3 regions of the Streptomyces sp. NPDC027672 genome follow, and region 3 is predicted to be linked to each of the others. Evidence: predicted binding sites of a transcription regulator. Region 3 holds the regulator's gene; each other region holds the start of a gene.
The links. Region 3 encodes HrcA, which represses chaperone genes, less so after heat shock. Its sites were predicted from a motif close to TTNGCACTCNGNNNNNCNGAGTGCNAA; they were not measured.
Positions count from the first base shown of each region.

Region 1: the regulator HrcA is predicted to act here: its motif matches at 1,356-1,382, upstream of groES (co-chaperone GroES).
Region 2: the regulator HrcA is predicted to act here: its motif matches at 2,106-2,132, upstream of groL (chaperonin GroEL).

Region 1 is NZ_JBVHSO010000001.1:731,972-736,247, reverse strand. It holds gene ACZ4SV_RS03240 (polysaccharide deacetylase family protein) at 1-462, shown strand, start outside; gene ACZ4SV_RS03235 (polysaccharide deacetylase family protein) at 459-1,271, shown strand; gene groES (co-chaperone GroES) at 1,530-1,838, shown strand; gene groL (chaperonin GroEL) at 1,954-3,579, shown strand; gene ACZ4SV_RS03220 (SDR family NAD(P)-dependent oxidoreductase) at 3,694-4,276, opposite strand, start outside.
Region 2 is NZ_JBVHSO010000010.1:212,814-217,089, forward strand. It holds gene ACZ4SV_RS24670 (polysaccharide deacetylase family protein) at 1-217, shown strand, start outside; gene groL (chaperonin GroEL) at 321-1,943, opposite strand; gene ACZ4SV_RS24680 (cold-shock protein) at 2,346-2,549, opposite strand; gene ACZ4SV_RS24685 (MoaD/ThiS family protein) at 2,982-3,257, opposite strand; gene thrC (threonine synthase) at 3,254-4,276, opposite strand, start outside.
Region 3 is NZ_JBVHSO010000009.1:196,850-201,125, forward strand. It holds gene dnaJ (molecular chaperone DnaJ) at 15-1,151, opposite strand; gene hrcA (heat-inducible transcriptional repressor HrcA) at 1,152-2,168, opposite strand; gene ACZ4SV_RS22780 (MBL fold metallo-hydrolase) at 2,329-3,051, shown strand; gene ACZ4SV_RS22785 (DUF3097 domain-containing protein) at 3,086-3,952, shown strand; gene hemW (radical SAM family heme chaperone HemW) at 4,016-4,276, opposite strand, start outside.

The DNA.
Region 1 (4,276 bases), on a different contig from region 3:
TTCCTCAGCGACTACCTCGTCAAGGAGGACTACGGCTACTTCCGCCGGATGCAGGCCCAGGGCGTCACCCTGAACAACCACACCCTCACCCACCCCTACCTGCCCGGCCTGTCCTACGAGGAGCAGAAGGACGAGATCTGCGGCATGCAGGCCGTCATCAAGAAGCAGTTCGGCAAGGCGCCCACCGTCTTCCGGCCGCCGTACGGCAACTACAACGGCGACACCCTGCGCGCCGCCCGGACGTGCGGGATCAAGTACGCGCCGATCTGGGACGAGGAGGTGTTCGTCGACCACTGGGAGTACCGCGACTGGGACCGCCGGCTGCACCCCGGCGACATCGTCCTGACCCACTTCCGCGGCCGGGACGACTGGAACGGCACGATGGTGGACGACATGCGCCGCTTCCTGGACAAGGTCACCCGCGAGGGCTACGCCGTGGCCCGCCTGGAGGACTACCTGTGAGGCGCGGGCGGGGCCCGGCCGCGGTCCTCGCCGCGGCCCTGCTCCTGACGGGCTGCGCCCAGTCCGTCGACCCCATCGAACGCCTCGGCAAGAAGGCCGCCGAAGGGGTGCGCCCGCACGCCGCCGCACCCGGCCACGCGTACCGGCGCTGGGGCCTGACCCGCCCGCTCGCCCGCTTCCCGGCGCACCCGGCCCGCCCGCTCGCCGCGCGCCCGGCGGCCCGCGGCCTGCCCGTGGTGGTCGACCGCGTCCCCACCCGCGACCCGGTCGTCTTCCTCACCTACGACGACGGCGCCGACCGCGATCCACGCTTCGCCGACATGGTCCGCGACCTGCGGCTGCCCCTCACCCTGTTCCCCGACGACCGCCTCGCCGCGCGCGGGGACCGCCGGCTGGCCCGGCTGCGCGCGCTCGGCGCCGGCATCGGGAACCGTACCGCCGGGCGGCGGGCCCCGGCCGGACTGCCGTACGCCCGCCGGCGCGCCGAGATCTGCGGCCGGCAGGACCGCCTGCGCACCCGCCTCGGCGTCCGCCCGCGCTTCTTCCGCCTGGCCTACGGCTACCCCGACCCGGCCACCCTGCGCGCCGCGGCCGACTGCGGCATCTCCGCGATCGTCCTGTGGCGCGCGGCCCTCACCCCGGACGGCCTCGTCTGCGCGCACGGCCCCCGCCGCCTCGGCCCCGGCGACATCGTCCTGGTGGAGCCCGGCGAACCGGCGGACGCGCCCCTGCGCGAGCGCACGGCACGGGTGCTGAGGGAGGCTCAGGCCAGGGGCCTGACGGCGGCCCGCCTAGAGGACTATCTGTAACTCCGATTTTTCTGGTTTTTCCGGCAACTCCGGGCCGCGGAACCACCCCCACGCGCTGTTCCGCGGCCGACGCGCCGCGCGTCATTGGCACTCCGCTTGACCGAGTGCTAATCGCGGTCATAGTCTCGGCTCTGGCACTCAGCAGGTGAGAGTGCCAACAAAAGCGACGGGCAGGTCCGGCACCCGCGACGACGGATCGACCTGGTCGCCACCTCAGACAGTTAACCCCGTGAGATCTCCGAAGGGGGAGGTCGGATCGTGACGACCGCCAGCTCCAAGGTTGCCATCAAGCCGCTCGAGGACCGCATCGTGGTCCAGCCGCTGGACGCCGAGCAGACCACGGCCTCTGGCCTGGTCATCCCGGACACCGCGAAGGAGAAGCCCCAGGAGGGCGCCGTCCTCGCTGTGGGCCCGGGCCGGTTCGAGAACGGCGAGCGTCTCCCGCTCGACGTCAAGGTGGGCGACGTCGTCCTCTACAGCAAGTACGGCGGCACCGAGGTGAAGTACAACGGTGACGAGTACCTCGTCCTCTCGGCTCGCGACGTGCTCGCGATCATCGAGAAGTAATCACCTCAAGCAATCCGCTTGAGCTGCGCCCCTGGCCCCCGAGCCCGATAACAAGCCGGGCGCCCGGGGCGCAGCGTCTTTTCACCTACAGATTCCCGAGAGGGCTCCCGCTGTCATGGCGAAGATCCTGAAGTTCGACGAGGACGCCCGTCGCGCCCTTGAGCGCGGCGTCAACAAGCTGGCGGACACCGTCAAGGTGACGATCGGCCCCCGTGGCCGCAACGTCGTCATCGACAAGAAGTTCGGTGCCCCCACCATCACCAACGACGGTGTCACGATCGCCCGTGAGGTGGAGATCGAGGACCCGTACGAGAACCTCGGCGCGCAGCTGGTGAAGGAGGTGGCGACCAAGACCAACGACATCGCGGGTGACGGCACCACCACCGCCACCGTCCTCGCCCAGGCGCTGGTCCGCGAGGGCCTGAAGAACGTCGCCGCCGGCGCCTCCCCGGCCGCCCTGAAGAAGGGCATCGACGCCGCCGTCAAGGCCATCTCCGAGGAGCTGCTCTCCTCGGCCCGCCCGATCGACGAGAAGTCCGACATCGCCGCCGTCGCCGCGCTGTCCGCCCAGGACCAGCAGGTCGGCGAGCTGATCGCCGAGGCCATGGACAAGGTCGGCAAGGACGGTGTCATCACCGTCGAGGAGTCCAACACCTTCGGTCTGGAGCTGGACTTCACCGAGGGCATGGCCTTCGACAAGGGCTACCTGTCGCCGTACTTCGTGACGGACCAGGAGCGCATGGAGGCCGTCCTCGAGGACCCGTACATCCTCATCAACCAGGGCAAGATCTCGGCCATCACCGAGCTGCTCCCGCTGCTGGAGAAGGTCATCCAGGCCGGCTCCTCCAAGCCGCTGCTGATCATCGCCGAGGACGTCGAGGGCGAGGCCCTGTCGACCCTGGTCGTCAACAAGATCCGCGGCACCTTCAACGCCGTCGCGGTGAAGGCCCCCGGCTTCGGCGACCGCCGCAAGGCGATGCTCCAGGACATGGCCGTCCTCACCGGCGCCACCGTCATCTCCGAAGAGGTCGGCCTCAAGCTGGACCAGGTCGGCACCGACGTGCTCGGCTCGGCCCGCCGCGTCACCGTCACCAAGGACGACACCACGATCGTCGACGGCGGTGGCAAGTCCGAGGACGTGCAGGGCCGCATCGCGCAGATCAAGGCCGAGATCGAGTCCACCGACTCCGACTGGGACCGCGAGAAGCTCCAGGAGCGCCTCGCGAAGCTGGCCGGCGGCGTGTGCGTGATCAAGGTCGGCGCCGCCACCGAGGTGGAGCTGAAGGAGAAGAAGCACCGCCTGGAGGACGCCATCTCCGCGACCCGCGCCGCGGTCGAGGAGGGCATCGTCTCCGGTGGCGGTTCCGCTCTGGTCCACGCCTCCAAGGTCCTGGAGGGCAACCTCGACAAGACCGGCGACGAGGCCACCGGTGTCGCCGTGGTCCGCAACGCCGTGGTCGAGCCGCTGCGCTGGATCGGCGAGAACGCCGGCCAGGAGGGCTACGTCATCGTGTCCAAGGTCAAGGACCTGGACAAGGGACAGGGCTACAACGCCGCCACCGGCGAGTACGGCGACCTGATCAAGGCCGGCGTCATCGACCCGGTCAAGGTCACCCGCTCCGCCCTGGAGAACGCCGCCTCCATCGCCTCCCTGCTGCTCACGACCGAGACCCTGGTCGTCGAGAAGAAGGAAGAGGAGGAGCCGGCCGCCGGTGGTCACAGCCACGGCCACGCCCACTGAGGCGACAGCTTCCGAGCGAAGGCCCGGCACCCCTCGGGGTGCCGGGCCTTCGCCCTGTCCGCCGCTCCCGCGCGCCCGGCGCGCCGGACCGCCGCACCCCCTGCGCCACGGCCGCTACTGCGGCCCGTACTTGCGGCCCGTGCGGGAGCTGATGCCGCCCAGCAGCCCGCGCGGCGCCACCTTCGCCAGACCCATCAGCGCCTTGTAGCGCGGGTCCGGGATGGAGACCGTCCTGCCGCGCGCGAGGTCGGCCAGGGCCGCCGCGACCAGTTTGTCGGCGTCCAGCCACATCCAGCCGGGGATGTTGTCCGTGCCCATCCCGGCCCGCTGGTGGAACTCGGTGCGCACGAACCCCGGGCACAGCGCCATCAGCCGGACCCCGCTGCCCGCCAGGTCCTTCGCCGCGCCCTGGGTGAACTGCACCACCCACGCCTTGGAAGCGCCGTACGTGCCGCGCGGGACGAAGGCGGCCACCGAGGCGACGTTCACCACCCCGCCCCGGCCGCGCTCGCGCATCGCCCCGGCCGCCGCCGACGTCAGCCGGAGCACCGCCTCGCAGTGCACCTTGAGCATCCGCAGCTCGTCCGCCATCGACACTTCCAGATAGCGGCCCTTGTTGCCGAAACCGGCGTTGTTGACCAGCAGGTCGACCGGGTGCTTGCGGTCGCCGAGGCGGCCGGCCACCGCCTCGATGCCC
Region 2 (4,276 bases), on a different contig from region 3:
GGTCCGCAAGCTGGTCCCGGCGGCCCGGCACCGGCTGAGCCTGGAGGTCTCGCCCGGCGGGGTCCGGATCACCGTGGACGGCGGCGCCCCGCTGGTGGCCCGGGCCACGGCAGACCCCGATCCCGCGCGCACCGGCGGCGGTCTGGCGCTGGCCGTGCGCGACGAGGCGAGGGACACGGCCTGGCCGCGGTTCACCTCCCTGCGCATCGCTCCCTGAGCGGCGCGGGCGCAGCGGGCACAACGGCCGAGGGCGGCACCTCCTGTCGGAACAGGAGGTGCCGCCCTCGGTTCGTACAGACGACGATCAGCGGTCAGGCCGATCAGAAGTCCATGTCACCGCCCGGCATGCCGCCGCCGGCCGGCGCGGCGGTCTTCTCCGGCTTGTCGGCGATGACGGCCTCGGTGGTGAGGAACAGCGCGGCGATGGAGGCGGCGTTCTGCAGCGCGGAACGGGTCACCTTCGCCGGGTCGATGATGCCCTCGGCGACCAGGTCGACGTACTCGCCGGTCGCGGCGTTCAGGCCGTGGCCCGGGGTCAGGTTGCGCACCTTCTCCACCACGACACCGCCCTCGAGGCCGGCGTTGACGGCGATCTGCTTCAGCGGGGCCTCCAGGGCGACGCGCACGGCGTTGGCACCGGTCGCCTCGTCACCCTCCAGCTCCAGCTTCTCGAAGACCTGGGAGGCCTGCAGCAGGGCCACGCCACCACCGGCGACGATGCCCTCCTCGACGGCGGCCTTCGCGTTGCGGACGGCGTCCTCGATGCGGTGCTTGCGCTCCTTGAGCTCCACCTCGGTGGCGGCACCGGCCTTGATGACCGCGACACCGCCGGCCAGCTTCGCCAGGCGCTCCTGCAGCTTCTCGCGGTCGTAGTCGGAGTCGCTGTTCTCGATCTCGGCGCGGATCTGGTTGACCCGGCCGTTGACCTGCTCGGAGGAGCCGGCACCGTCGACGATGGTGGTCTCGTCCTTGGTGATGACGACCTTGCGGGCGCGGCCCAGGAGGTCCAGGGTCGCGTTCTCCAGCTTGAGGCCGACCTCCTCGGAGATGACCTCGCCGCCCGTGAGGATGGCGATGTCGCCGAGCATGGCCTTGCGGCGGTCGCCGAAGCCCGGGGCCTTGACGGCGACGGACTTGAAGGTGCCGCGGATCTTGTTGACGACCAGGGTCGACAGGGCCTCGCCCTCGACGTCCTCGGCGATGATCAGCAGCGGCTTGCCCGACTGCATGACCTTCTCCAGCAGCGGGAGCAGGTCCTTGACCGAGGAGATCTTGGAGTTGGCGATGAGGATGTACGGGTCCTCGAGCACCGCCTCCATGCGCTCCATGTCGGTGGCGAAGTAGGCGGAGATGTAACCCTTGTCGAAGCGCATGCCCTCGGTGAGCTCGAGCTCCAGGCCGAAGGTGTTGCTCTCCTCGACGGTGATGACGCCTTCCTTGCCGACCTTGTCCATGGCCTCGGCGATCAGCTCGCCGATCTGGGTGTCGGCGGCGGAGATGGAGGCCGTGGAGGCGATCTGCTCCTTGGTCTCGACGTCCTTCGCCTGCTCCAGCAGGGCGGCGGAGACGGCCTCGACGGCCTTCTCGATACCGCGCTTCAGGGCCATCGGGTTGGCACCGGCGGCTACGTTGCGCAGGCCCTCCTTGACCAGGGCCTGGGCGAGCACGGTCGCCGTGGTCGTACCGTCGCCGGCGACGTCGTCCGTCTTCTTGGCGACTTCCTTGACCAGCTCGGCGCCGATCTTCTCGTACGGGTCCTCGAGCTCGATCTCCTTGGCGATGGAGACACCATCGTTGGTGATCGTGGGCGCGCCCCACTTCTTCTCGAGGACGACGTTGCGGCCCTTGGGGCCGAGCGTCACCTTCACGGCGTCCGCGAGCTGGTTCATGCCGCGCTCGAGGCCGCGCCGCGCCTCCTCGTCGAACGCGATGATCTTGGCCATGTGAAGTGGTCCCTCCAGGACTGGGGGTGATTCCTTCGGACCGCGCCCGCGCCCGCGACGGACGGCTCGCCGGCCGTGTGGTTCCTTGCCCCACCTGACCCGCGGGCCTCACCGACCCGGTCCTTCGCTGTCACTCTCACCTTCAGAGTGCTAACGCAATGATTAGCACTCGGCATGCCCGAGTGCAAGACGCGCTCGCGAAGCGGGCCCCAAGAGACGGCGGTCGGGTGACGGGCGGAGGCCGGGCGCCGGGAGCGGTACGGGGCGCCGCCGGCCGCCGTGCGGACGCCGGAGACCGGAGGTCGCAACCGGAGGCCGGGCAGGGCGAAGGGCACACCAAGCCCAGGCATGGCGAAGGGCCCGCACCCTCTGCGAGGTGCGGGCCCTTCACGCGAGAAATGTTCAGGCGGTGACGCGAACCATATCGGCCTGCGGACCCTTCTGGCCCTGCGAGATCTCGAACTCGACCCGCTGACCCTCTTCCAGGGTGCGGTAGCCGTCCATCTGGATCGCGCTGTAGTGGACGAATACGTCCGCACCACCGTCGACCGCGATGAAGCCGTACCCCTTCTCCGCGTTGAACCACTTGACGGTGCCCTGAGCCATGCCTAACTCCCCTATTACTGGCCCTTGCACAGATCCACACTTCGCGGACCCGGGTCAGACCTCACCCCCCAACCGGTCTGGGGGCGTGCGCCGGAACGCGTCGACCGCGGCTGAATGTATCTGTCCAACTGCCGTCTGCAACAGGTCAATCGGACGAGAAATCTGGACGCGAGGGGTCCGGAATGTGGCGAGAATTCACCTGACTTCAGGGCAAGTCGGGCCCCATGAAAGCCACAAAAGCCGCAAAGAACCTGCACACTTTGGCTACTTCTTGTCGGGCAGGCGGCATGAATCCAGGGCCCGCGGCGCGACGGCCGCGACCGTGTTCCCCAACTCTACCGCGCTCAATCACACAGAATTGCCCCCTCCGTTTCTCTTACGGAGGGGGCAATCCGATGAACGCTCGGTTACCGCGGTGACCGGGGGCGACGATCAGCCGCCGGCGACCGCCGGGATGATCGAGACGCCGGCGCCGTCGGGGGTCGCCGTGTCCAGGCCCTGCTCGAACCGCACGTCGTCGTCGTTGACGTACACGTTGACGAACCGGCGCAGCTTGCCCTGGTCGTCCAGGACCCGGGCGGCGATCCCGGTGTGGTTCTTCTCCAGGTCGGCGATGACCTCGCCGAGCGTCCCGCCCTCGGCGGCGACCTCGGCCCGGCCGCCGGTGTAGGTGCGCAGGATGGTGGGGATGCGAACGGTCACGCTCATGCGAGGCCAGCCTCTCGGAAGGAGTCCAGGGTCGGGCGGATGGTGGCGGTCAGGCCGGTGCCGGCCACCGCGTCCAGGGTCTTCAGGCCGTCGCCGGTGTTCAGGACGACCGTGGTCTTCGCCGGGTCCAGCACGCCGTCCTCGAGCAGCTTGCGGGCGACGCCGACGGTGACCCCGCCCGCCGTCTCCGCGAAGATCCCCTCGGTGCGGGCGAGCAGCCTGATCGCGTCCACGACCTGCTCGTCCGTCACGTCCTCCACGGCACCGCCGGTGCGGCGCGCGATGTCCAGGACGTACGGCCCGTCGGCCGGGTTGCCGATCGCCAGGGACTTGGCGATGGTGTCCGGCTTCTGCGGGCGGACCACGTCGTGGCCGGCCTTGAAGGCGGTGGACACCGGCGAGCAGCCCGCGGCCTGGGCGCCGAAGATCTTGTACGGCCGGTCCTCGACCAGGCCCAGCCTGATCAGCTCCTGGAGCCCCTTGTCGACCTTCGTCAGCTGGGAGCCGGAGGCGATCGGGATCACGAGCTGGTCGGGCAGCCGCCAGCCGAGCTGCTCGCAGATCTCGTACGCCAGGGTCTTGGAGCCCTCCGCGTAGTACGGCCGCAGGTTGACGTTGACGAAGCCCCAGCCCTCGCCGGCCGGGTCGCCGATCAGCTCGGAACAGAAGCGGTTGACGTCGTCGTAGTTGCCCTCGATGCCGACGAGGTCACCGCCGTAGACCGCGGCCATGACGATCTTGGCCTGCTCCAGGTCGTGCGGGATGAACACACAGGAGCGCAGGCCGGCCCGGGCGGCGGCGGCGCCGACGGCACCGGCCAGGTTGCCGGTGGAGGAGCAGGAGAGCGTGGTGAAGCCGAAGGCGCGGGCGGCCTCCAGGGCCTGGGCGACGACCCGGTCCTTGAAGGAGTGGGTCGGGTTGCCGGAGTCGTCCTTGATGTACAGGCCGCCGGTCACGCCCAGTTCGCGGGCCAGGTTGTCGGCCTTGACCAGCCGGGTCCAGCCCGGGTTGAGGTTGGG
Region 3 (4,276 bases):
GGGGCCGCCGCGTCTCAGCGTCCGTTGAACGCGTCCTTCAGCCGGGAGAACAGGCCCTGCTGACCGGGCTGGAACTGGCCCAAGGGCCGCTCCTCGCCGCGCAGCTTGGACAGCTCCCGCAGCAGGCGCTCCTGCTCCGGGTCCAGCTTGGTCGGCGTCTGCACCTCGACGTGCACGATCAGGTCGCCCCGGCCGCCGCCGCGCAGGTGCGTGACCCCGCGGTCGTGCAGCGGGATCGACTGGCCGGACTGGGTGCCGGGCCGGATGTCGACCTCCTCCATGCCGTCCAGGGTCTCCAGCGGGACCTTGGTGCCGAGCGCCGCGGCCGTCATCGGGATGGTGACCGTGCAGTGCAGGTCGTCGCCGCGCCGCTGGAAGGTGGAGTGCGGCAGCTCGTGGATCTCGACGTACAGGTCACCGGCCGGGCCGCCGCCGGGGCCGACCTCGCCCTCGCCGGCGAGCTGGATCCGCGTGCCGTTGTCGACGCCGGCCGGGATCTTCACGGTCAGCGTGCGGCGGGAGCGGACCCGGCCGTCGCCGGCGCACTCCGGGCACGGGGTCGGCACGACCGTGCCGAAGCCCTGGCACTGCGGGCACGGCCGGGAGGTCATGACCTGGCCCAGGAAGGACCGGGTGACCTGGGAGACCTCGCCCCGGCCGCGGCACATGTCACACGTCTGCGCGGACGTGCCCGGGGCCGCGCCCTCGCCGTTGCAGGTGTTGCAGACGACGGCGGTGTCGACCTGGATGTCCTTGGTCGTCCCGAAGGCCGCCTCGTCCAGCTCGACCTCGATCCGGATCATCGCGTCCTGGCCGCGCCGGGTGCGCGAGCGCGGCCCGCGCTGCGACGCCGTGCCGAAGAACGCGTCCATGATGTCGGAGAAGTTGCCGAAGCCGCCGGCCCCGAAGCCGCCCGCGCCGGCGCCGCCGGACTGCGAGAGCGGGTCGCCGCCGAGGTCGTAGACCTGCTTCTTCTGCGGGTCCGACAGCACCTCGTAAGCGGCGTTGATCTCCTTGAACCGCTCCTGGGTCTTCGGATCGGGGTTGACGTCCGGGTGCAGCTCGCGCGCGAGCCTCCGGAACGCCTTCTTGATCTCATCCTGCGACGCGTCGCGGCGCACGCCGAGAACGGCGTAGTAGTCCGTGGCCACTTACGACTCCGCCAGGATCTGTCCGACGTACCGTGCCACTGCGCGTACCGCTCCCATCGTTCCCGGGTAGTCCATGCGGGTCGGTCCGACCACGCCGAGCTTGGCAACCGCCTCGCCGCCCGAACCGTAGCCGACCGACACGACGGAGGTGGAGTTGAGTCCCTCGTGGGCGTTCTCGTGGCCGATGCGCACGGTCACGCCCGGGTCCTTGGCCTCGCCGAGCAGCTTGAGGAGCACGACCTGCTCCTCCAGCGCCTCCAGCACCGGCCGGATCGTGAGGGGGAAATCGTGCCCGAAGCGGGTCAGGTTGGCGGTGCCGCCGATCATGAGCCGCTCCTCGTTCTCCTCGACCAGTGTCTCCAGCAGAGTGGAGAGCACCGTGGAGACCGTACCGCGGTCCTCCGGATCGAAGGCCTCCGGCAGGTCCTCGACCAGCTTGGGCACATCGGCGAACCGGCGGCCCGCGACCCTGCTGTTCAGCCGCGCCCGCAGATCCGCCAGCGAACCCTCGCCGAACGGCGCCGGGCAGTCGACCATACGCTGCTCGACCCGGCCGGTGTCCGTGATCAGCACGAGCATCACCCGGGCGGGAGCCAGCGAGAGCAGCTCCACGTGCCGGACCGTGGACCGGGTCAGCGAGGGGTACTGCACGACGGCGACCTGCCGGGTGAGCTGCGCGAGCAGCCGCACCGTCCGGGCCACGACGTCGTCGAGGTCGACGGCGCCCTCCAGGAAGTTCTGGATCGCCCGCCGCTCGGGCGCGGTCATCGGCTTGACGCCCGCCAGCTTGTCCACGAACAGCCGGTAGCCCTTGTCGGTGGGGATGCGCCCCGCGCTGGTGTGCGGCTGCGCGATGTACCCCTCGTCCTCCAGGGCCGCCATGTCGTTGCGGACGGTGGCCGGGGAGACGCCGAGGTTGTGCCGCTCGGTGAGCGCCTTGGAACCGACCGGCTCCTCGGTGCCCACGTAGTCCTGGACGATGGCGCGCAGCACCTGAAGCCTGCGTTCACTCAGCATGCGCGCACCTCCAGCACGTCGTCCCCTCGTCCGTTCGGGTCGTCCGCCTGGCACTCCTCCCACGCGAGTGCCAGCATTCCCCGGCCCAGTGTACGGCTGTCGGGTACACACTGGGCAAGGTCGGGCCGCCGTACCGGTTCCTACCGCTAGCGTCGCCGGTATGACCGTGACTTGGGAAGAGCTGGGCTGGGAACGGCTGGCCCCCGGGGTGGGCCGGTGCAGGCTCCCCGGGTGGGACTGCACGGCGGGGCTGGTCCTGGGCGCGGGGACGGCGCTGCTCGTGGACGCGGGTTCCAGCCTCGCGGAGGGGGCCCGGCTGCGCGCGCGGGCCGAGGAACTGGCGGGCGGCCGTGTGACCCATCTCGCGTTCACCCATCCCCACTTCGACCACGTCTTCGGCGCCGCCGCGTTCGCCGGGGCGCAGGTGTACGGCGCGGTGGGCCTGGACGCCGTGTTCGCCCACGAGCGCGCGGGGCTGCACCTGGACGCGGTGCGCAACGGCCTGCCGGTGGCGGACGCGGACGAGGCGGTGGACGCGCTGGTGCCGCCCGGCCACCTGGTCTCCGGGGAGTGGACCCTCGACCTCGGCGACGGCCGCCAGGCGCTGCTGGCCAACGTGGGCCCGGGGCACACGGCGCACGACCTCGTGGTGCTGGTGCCGGGCGATCCGGAGGTGGTGTTCTGCGGCGACCTGGTGGAGGAGTCCGGCGTGCCGCAGGCCGGTCCCGACGCGGTCCCGGCGCGCTGGCCGGCCGCCCTGGACCGGCTGGTGGCGCTGGGCGGCGAGGACGCGCTGTACGTGCCCGGTCACGGAGCGGTGGTGGACGCGGCGTTCGTGCGGCGCCAGCGCGAGGAGCTGGCGGCGCGTTTCGGCGTGTCGTGAGAACGGGTCCGCCGCTTCTCCTATCGTCGGGCGAATGCGCCCACCCGTCTCCCGCCGCCGCCCCGCCGACGAAGGTCCCCGGGGCCCGCGCCCCCGCGTGTACTCCGCCGACCTGACCCCGCCGTGGAAGAAGCCCGCACCGGTGCCGGAGGTGCCGGCCGAGGCGGGGCTGGTGGTGGAGGAGGCCGGCACCGGGTTCTGCGGGGCGGTGATCGGCTGCGAGGCGGGCGCGGTGACCCTGGAGGACCGCTTCGGCAAGCACCGGGTGTTCCCGCTCGCGCCGGGCGGCTTCCTGCTGGAGGGCAGGACGGTGACGCTGGTCCGGCCGGCCCCGGGCGCGGCGCGGCCGGCCCGTACGGCCTCCGGTTCGGTCGCCGTCCCGCAGGCCCGCGCGCGCGTGGCCCGCGCCGGGCGGATCTACGTGGAGGGCCGGCACGACGCCGAGCTGGTCGAGAAGGTGTGGGGCGACGACCTGCGCGTGGAGGGCGTGGTCGTGGAGTATCTGGAGGGCGTGGACGACCTGCCGGCGATCGTGGAGTCCTTCGCCCCGGGTCCCGGCGCCCGGCTGGGCGTCCTCGTGGACCACCTGGTGCCGGGCACCAAGGAGTGGCGGATCGCCGAGTCGGTGACCAGCGCCCACGCGCTGGTCGTCGGGCACCCGTACATCGACGTCTGGCAGGCGGTGAAACCGGCCTCGCTGGGCATCCCGGCCTGGCCGGCGGTGCCGAAGGGGCAGGACTGGAAGACCGGGGTGTGCCGGGCGCTGGGCTGGCCGGCGGAGAACACCGGCGCGGTGTGGCAGGCGATCCTGAAGCGGGTGACCTCCTACAAGGACCTGGAGCCGGAGCTGCTGGGCCGGGTGGAGGAGCTGATCGACTTCGTCACGGGCGGCGGGGCCTGACGTCCGGACGGGTGCCGGACCGGCGGGGTCCGGCACCCGTCCGGGGTTCACCCGCCGGGGTGATCAGTCCACCAGGTCCCGCACCACCGCGTCCGCCAGCAGCCGGCCGCGCAGCGTGAGGACGGCCCGTCCCTCGTCGTACGGGCCCCGCTGGAGCAGTCCGTCGGCCAGCGCGCGCCGGGACGCCGCGAGGCCGTCCTCCCGCAGCAGGGACAGCGGGACGCCCTCGCGCAGCCGCAGCTCCAGCAGGACGCGTTCCACCCGCCGGTCCTCCTCGGACAGCAGTTCCCGGCCGGCGCCCGGGGAGCGGCCGGCGGCGAGGGC